3 regions of the Paraburkholderia sp. ZP32-5 genome follow, and region 3 is predicted to be linked to each of the others. Evidence: predicted binding sites of a transcription regulator. Region 3 holds the regulator's gene; each other region holds the start of a gene.
What was found. Region 3 encodes HrcA, which represses chaperone genes, less so after heat shock. Its sites were predicted from a motif close to TTAGCACTCNNNNNNNNNGAGTGCTAA; they were not measured.

Region 1 (2,269 bases), 180 kb from region 3:
GATGATGCGGCGGCTGCGCGGGTCGAGTGCATCGAGCGCACTGGCGATGCCGTCGCTTTGCAGCTTGTCGCGCTGACGCGAAGCCAGCACGGCGGTCGGCTCGCTATGCGAGTCGGCCAGGTAGGCGATCGGCGCGTACGACTCTTCGCCGTCTTCGACCTGGCCTTCCAGCGCGATGTCGCCGCCCGACAGACGCGTTTCCATTTCGGCGACTTCTTCGCGCTTCACGTTCAGTTCCTTCGCGAGACCTTCGATCTCGTCCGGCGTGAACGCGCCCAAACCCTGCTTGTGACTACGCAGGTTGAAGAACAGCTTGCGCTGCGCCTTGGTGGTCGCGACCTTGACCATGCGCCAGTTGCGCAGGATGTATTCGTGGATCTCGGCCTTGATCCAGTGCATCGCATACGACACGAGGCGCACGTTCTGCTCGGGGTCGAAGCGCTTGACGGCCTTCATCAGGCCGATGTTGCCTTCCTGAATAAGGTCGGCGTGCGGCAGCCCATAACCGAGGTAATTGCGCGCGATCGACACCACGAGCCGCAGGTGCGACAGCACCAGACGACGCGCGGAGTCCAGATTGTCCTGCTCGCGAAATTCGGTGGCGAACTGGCGTTCTTCTGCCGGCGTCAGCATCGGGATCCGGTTGACGGCCTGGATGTAGGCGTCGATGTTGCCCAGCTGGCCGGGCAGCAGCGAGGAATGCGAGAGCGCCAGTGCACCTGCCGGAGCGGCCTTAGCCGACGACGGGCTCAAAGTACTCGGAAGGGTCATTGCATGGCTCACGTATGAAACTCCTTTGGAATCAGACAATAGCGTATTCAGATAACGACTCCAGCGACGGATGTTAGCACTCTGATCTGTCGAGTGCTAATACTTAGAGCCCGTAGGGGCATCTAGGTTCCCTCAAAATCTATTGAAATTCAGATTTCAATAGCCATCATACGCTCTATTTTGCTGCGGCGATGGAGGCGTAGGAGTTACCGGCGACGTTGACCGGTTTCCTATAAATGACTGATTTTTTCCAATTCTGAAGTGAATAATTGCGAAATTGGCGAATTATTCATGCGATCCACTGCTTTGAGTTTGTCCTTAGAATTAACCCGACAGTCGCGCATCGTTTAAATGCTCGTGACAGCGGGTGCTGGATGAACAAGAACAACACTGTTTTGCGTGGACATACTCTAAAAACAGCGCTGGCGCTCCTGCTGATGGGAACGGCCGGGGTGGCTCTCGCGGATCCGTTCGGCATTCAGGTCACGGCCGGCGTCGGCGACCATCACATCAAGAAGCTCGATCTGGGCCTCGTGTGGAACCCGGGCTGGACCTGGTGGCCGATCGGCGACTGGCATTTCGCGCTGGTCGGCGAGGCGCACGCGGCGTGGTGGCACACCAACGAAGGGAACGTTCACGACGATATCGGCGAGTTCGGCGTCACGCCGATGATCCGTTTCATCAAGTCGTCGGGCTCGGTGCGGCCGTTCGCCGAGGCAGGCGCCGGCGTCCGGCTGCTGACGAGTCCCCGCATTTCCACCGACCTCACGCTCAGCACCGCGTTCCAGTTCGCCGAGACGGCCGGCGTCGGGCTGCAGTTCGGCGAGCATCAGCAGTACCTCGCGGGCTACCGCTTTCAGCATGTGTCCAATGGCGGTATCAAAGAGCCCAATCCTGGTATAAATTTCAGCCAGCTATATTTGCAATATAACTTCTGACCGTGGTCCCTTTCGGCCCGCGGTGTGCGAGGGGCTCTGCAATGGCGGCAAAGATGATCGAAGCGATTCGCGGGCTCGAGCGGGAGCGTTTTCGTGCAATGGTCGAGGGCGATGGGCAGTCGCTCGACACGCTGCTCGCGGACAACGTGAGCTACGTTCATACGAACGGCAAGCGCGAGACGAAACGGCAGTTCATCGACGGGATTACCGCGGGGCGCCGCCGTTATCGGCAGATCGAGGTGCAATCGCAGGACGTGCTGCCGGCCGGGCGCGAAACCTACGTCGTGACGGGCCGCGCGCTGATCGAGATGGAAGCGAACAACGGCGCGTTGCTGTTTCCAATCGCGTACACGGCGATTCATATGCACGAAGACGGGCAGTGGCGGCTGATCGCCTGGCAGGCGACCCGTTGCGCGCTCGAGTGAGCTTTGCCGTTGCGTGGACTGGCGGGCTCGCGGGTTTTGCGAGCCCTCACTGAATTCTCGCGAGGTCCACTGAATTCGTGTCGGCTCGTCGTGCGCGCTTTGTAAGCACGTCGACAGCGGCGCCGGCGGAACGCT
Region 2 (2,269 bases), 130 kb from region 3:
GACGTCGCTTCTTCGATCTGCTTGCGCACTTGCTTGACGCGAGCTTCGATGTTCGCTGCTTCGCCAGCGCCGTCGATGATCGTGGTGTTTTCCTTGCCCACCTCGATGCGCTTCGCCTGGCCCAGTTCAGCCAGCGTTGCCTTCTCGAGCGTCAGGCCGGTTTCTTCAGCGACGACCTGACCGCCGGTCAGGATCGCGATGTCTTCCAGCATCGCCTTACGACGATCGCCGAAGCCCGGAGCCTTGACAGCAACAGTCTTCAGGATGCCGCGGATGTTGTTGACGACCAGCGTTGCCAGAGCTTCGCCTTCGACGTCTTCAGCGATGATCAGCAGCGGACGGCCAGCCTTCGCAACCTGTTCCAGCACCGGCAGCAGATCACGGATGTTCGACACCTTCTTGTCGTGCAGCAGCACGAACGGGTTGTCCAGAACGGCGACTTGCTTGTCCGGGTTGTTGATGAAGTACGGCGACAGGTAGCCGCGGTCGAATTGCATACCTTCAACGACGTCCAGCTCGTCTTGCAGCGACTTGCCGTCTTCGACGGTGATCACGCCTTCCTTGCCGACCTTGTCCATTGCTTCAGCGATGCGATCGCCGATCGACGAATCGCTGTTCGCCGAGATCGCGCCGACCTGTGCGATTTCCTTGTTGGTCGTGCACGGCTTGCTGATCTTGCGCAGTTCTTCGATTGCGGCTGCAACAGCCTTGTCGATACCGCGCTTCAGGTCCATCGGGTTCATGCCCGATGCAACGTACTTCATGCCTTCGCGGACGATCGATTGCGCGAGAACCGTAGCGGTCGTCGTGCCGTCGCCTGCGTTGTCGCTGGTCTTGGAAGCGACTTCCTTGACCATTTGCGCGCCCATGTTCTGGAGCTTGTCTTTCAGTTCGATCTCTTTCGCGACCGACACACCGTCCTTGGTGACCGTCGGGCCGCCGAAGCTACGCTCGAGGACCACGTTGCGGCCCTTCGGACCCAGCGTGACCTTCACTGCGTTGGCGAGAATGTTCACGCCTTCGACCATCTTGGCACGGGCGGAATCACCGAATACGACGTCTTTAGCTGCCATCTTCTAACTCCTTGAATTCTTTGGATATGACCGGGAAAAGTAGCGGCGTTGCGCTTACTTCTGCACCACGGCCATGATGTCTTCTTCGCGCATCACGAGCAGTTCGTTGCCGTCGACCTTGACGGTCTGGCCTGCGTACTTGCCGAACAGAACGCGGTCGCCGACTTTCACGTCGAGCGCAATAGCCGCACCCTTGTCGTCACGCTTGCCCGGGCCGACTGCGAGGATTTCGCCCTGATCCGGCTTTTCTGCCGCGGCTTCGGGGATCACGATGCCCGACGCGGTCTTGGTTTCTTGATCCAGACGCTTGACGATCACGCGATCATGCAAAGGACGAAGGTTCATACATACTCCTCTCTTGATTGAGACTGAAGAACGCTGGGAAAACCCGGCTGGCTGGGCCAGCCGGCGATGTTGTTAGCACTCTCGTGCAGCGAGTGCTAATTATATGGACGGGTGGTGACAAATTCAAGAAGTGGGGGATGAGGCAATGGCGTGTCGATGTCGAAATCCGCTGCCGAGATTCGCTTAACCGGGCAGCCTGTTTACTTAAGCCGGAAACTTCGCGCGGTATCGAAACCGGAAATCGCAAACTTTTTCTCAGTAAAAACAGTCATTTATCATCGCGTCGCAGGACAAGCCCACTGCTCCGCTCCATGCTCGGCAGAAGCGTGCGACGCTGGCTTGAGCGCGTCGGCGTGACTGAAGCCGTCCCAGGGAAATCCCCGAGCCTGGGCGCAGACGCGTGCTCTCGACGATTCGGTCCGCCGACTGTGGGTGAATCAAAGGGACAGCGAAATGCGCTCGCCCGAATACAAGGACAGCCCGTACTGTTCGATCGCGCCCAGGACTCGCTGTTTGCCTAACTGGAAAGCGAGCTGGATCTGATGCTCACTGCTATCGCGTGCCCCTAGCTGTTCGCAGACTACTTCATGCGGTAGACGGAAAGCGCGGTAGCCCCAGCCAAAGGCGTACGCCGAGAAGCAGATTGCAGCGTCGTCGCACGGAGTGAGCGCGATCATCTGGATCGACAGGGTGGTCATCATGCATATCCGGTCAGAAGGGTTGGCTGCTGCTGAACCGATTATAGAGCTTCGCTTTTACAGCCCGGTCACGAGGCGAAGATGACCTGGAGATATTGCTGCAAAGGAAACGACCGCCTATGTTCGGGAGCGGATATTGGGGCGGGCGTGACT
Region 3 (2,269 bases):
GCGCATGTCGGAGATCGGAATATCGGTGATGAAGCCGAGCCGGCCGTGGTTGATGCCGATCAACGGCGTGCGGTACGGCGCGAGCTGGCGGCCGATGCCTAGCATCGTGCCGTCGCCGCCGAGCACCACGGCGACGTCGGCGCGCGCGCCGATCTCGGCGGGCCGTAGCGCCGGGTAGTTAGTGACGCCGATTTCGGCGGCGGTGTCGGCCTCGAACACGACTTCGAGCCCGAGCTTCGCGATGCACGCGGCGAGCGCGGTCAGCGGCTCGCCGATGCCTGGCGTGTTGTTGCGCCCGACGAGCGCGACGGTCTTGAACTGGCTGGTCACTTGCATGCCGGCATTACACCATAGGTAGGGCCTGAAAAGAACCGCCGACCAACCCTGTAGCGGGCCGGTGCGCGCGGGCCGTCGGCGCATGTCGCGATTATCGTTAGAATGGTGAACACCTGATGACATATGTACGGGTTAGAGTGCGAGGTTGCACCGGACCGCGAGCTCGATGCCGCGCCGGAGCGAACCCGCGCGGCGCGGCGGCAAGGTCGCGGCGCATGCGTTCGGGGCGAGCGCAGCGGGCGCTCGCGGTAGCCATGCCATTGAGCTAAAATTTTTCGCCATGCTAGATCCTCGCGCACAAACCCTCCTCAAAACGCTGATCGAGCGCTACATCGCCGAAGGTCAGCCGGTCGGCTCGCGCACGCTGTCACGTTATTCAGGCCTCGAACTGAGCCCGGCGACGATTCGCAACGTGATGTCCGACCTCGAGGATCTGGGGCTCGTGATCAGTCCGCATACGTCGGCGGGGCGTATCCCGACACCGCGCGGCTACCGGCTCTTCGTCGACACGATGCTGACGGTCGAATCCGCCGCGGACGAGGAAGCGGTGATGCGCGCCGTCAAGACCACGCTGCAGGCGGGCGAGCCGCAGAAAATCGTCGCCGCCGCGGCAAGCGTGCTATCCAACCTGTCGCAGTTCGCCGGCGTGGTGCTTACGCCGCGCCGCAGCCACGTGTTCAAGCAGATCGAATTCATGCGCCTGTCCGATAAGCGCATCCTGCTGATCATCGTGACGCCCGAAGGCGACGTGCAGAACCGCATCCTCGCCACGCAACGCGATTTCTCGCCGTCGCAACTGGTCGAGGCCTCCAATTACATCAATGCTCACTTCGCCGGTCTTTCGTTCGACGAAGTGCGCCGCCGCCTGCGCGAGGAAATCGACGAGTTGCGCGGCGACATGACCTCGCTGATGCACGCGGCCGTCACCGCGAGCACCGACGAATCCGACACCGGCGAGACCGTGCTGATTTCCGGCGAACGCAATCTGCTCGAAGTCGCGGACCTTTCGTCGGACATGGCACGCCTGCGCAAGCTGTTCGATGTATTCGACCAGAAAACCAGCCTGCTTCAGTTGCTCGACGTGTCGAGTCACGCCGCAGGCGTGCAGATCTTCATTGGCGGCGAATCGAATCTCGTGCCGATCGAGGAAATGAGCGTCGTCACCGCGCCATACGAGGTGAACGGCAAGATCGTCGGCACGCTCGGCGTGATCGGGCCGACCCGGATGGCCTACAACCGCGTGATTCCGATCGTCGATATCACCGCGCGGCTGCTTTCGATGACGCTCAGTCAGCAATAACAATCAGCAATAGCAAGCAGTCAACGGCAAATCAGCAGCGACTTCACTCCACGTTGCCGTAACGACAGGCCGTGCGGCAATGATGCGCGAACCCACGTGGTCTGCCAATCGTCCGAATGGCCAGGGATGTGCGCGGGGCCGCGCGCAATTCGCGCCGCTATAATGAATCTCCATTGAACCGACTTGCCGCTTGAAGCGGTTATCTCTGCTGCCTATGCGTTTCGATCTCGAGCGGCCCTCACAGAACGCTACATCGCATCGCGTCGCCGTGTTGCTGATCAATCTCGGCACGCCCGACGCGCCGACGCCGCGCGCGGTGCGCCGTTATCTCGCGCAGTTTCTGTCCGACCCGCGGGTGGTCGAAATTCCGGCGCTGCTTTGGCAGATCATTCTGCGTGTGCTGATTTTGCCGTTTCGCGGCCGTAGTTCCGCGAAGAAATATGCGGCGGTCTGGATGCCCGAGGGTTCGCCGTTGCGCGTGCATACGGAAAAGCAGGTCGAGGGCTTGCGCCATCTGTTGCAGTTGAACGACTACACGGTGCTCGTCGATTACGCGATGCGTTACGGCACGCCCGGTATTCCGGCCATGCTGAATCAGTTGAAACTCGCGGGTGCCGAGCGCGTGCTGCTGAT

Region 1: a site for HrcA is predicted at 845-871, ahead of rpoH (RNA polymerase sigma factor RpoH). Genes of this name have one in related genera too.
Region 2: a site for HrcA is predicted at 1,491-1,517, ahead of groES (co-chaperone GroES). Genes of this name have one in related genera too.

Annotation. Positions count from the first base shown of each region.
Region 1 is NZ_JAJEJP010000001.1:416,885-419,153, forward strand. It holds gene rpoH (RNA polymerase sigma factor RpoH) at 1-783, opposite strand, end outside; gene L0U82_RS01825 (acyloxyacyl hydrolase) at 1,146-1,709, shown strand; gene L0U82_RS01830 (nuclear transport factor 2 family protein) at 1,751-2,134, shown strand.
Region 2 is NZ_JAJEJP010000001.1:727,879-730,147, reverse strand. It holds gene groL (chaperonin GroEL) at 1-1,073, opposite strand, end outside; gene groES (co-chaperone GroES) at 1,128-1,418, opposite strand; gene L0U82_RS03095 (hypothetical protein) at 1,856-2,119, opposite strand.
Region 3 is NZ_JAJEJP010000001.1:599,531-601,799, forward strand. It holds gene L0U82_RS02590 (NAD kinase) at 1-336, opposite strand, end outside; gene hrcA (heat-inducible transcriptional repressor HrcA) at 617-1,636, shown strand; gene hemH (ferrochelatase) at 1,851-2,269, shown strand, end outside.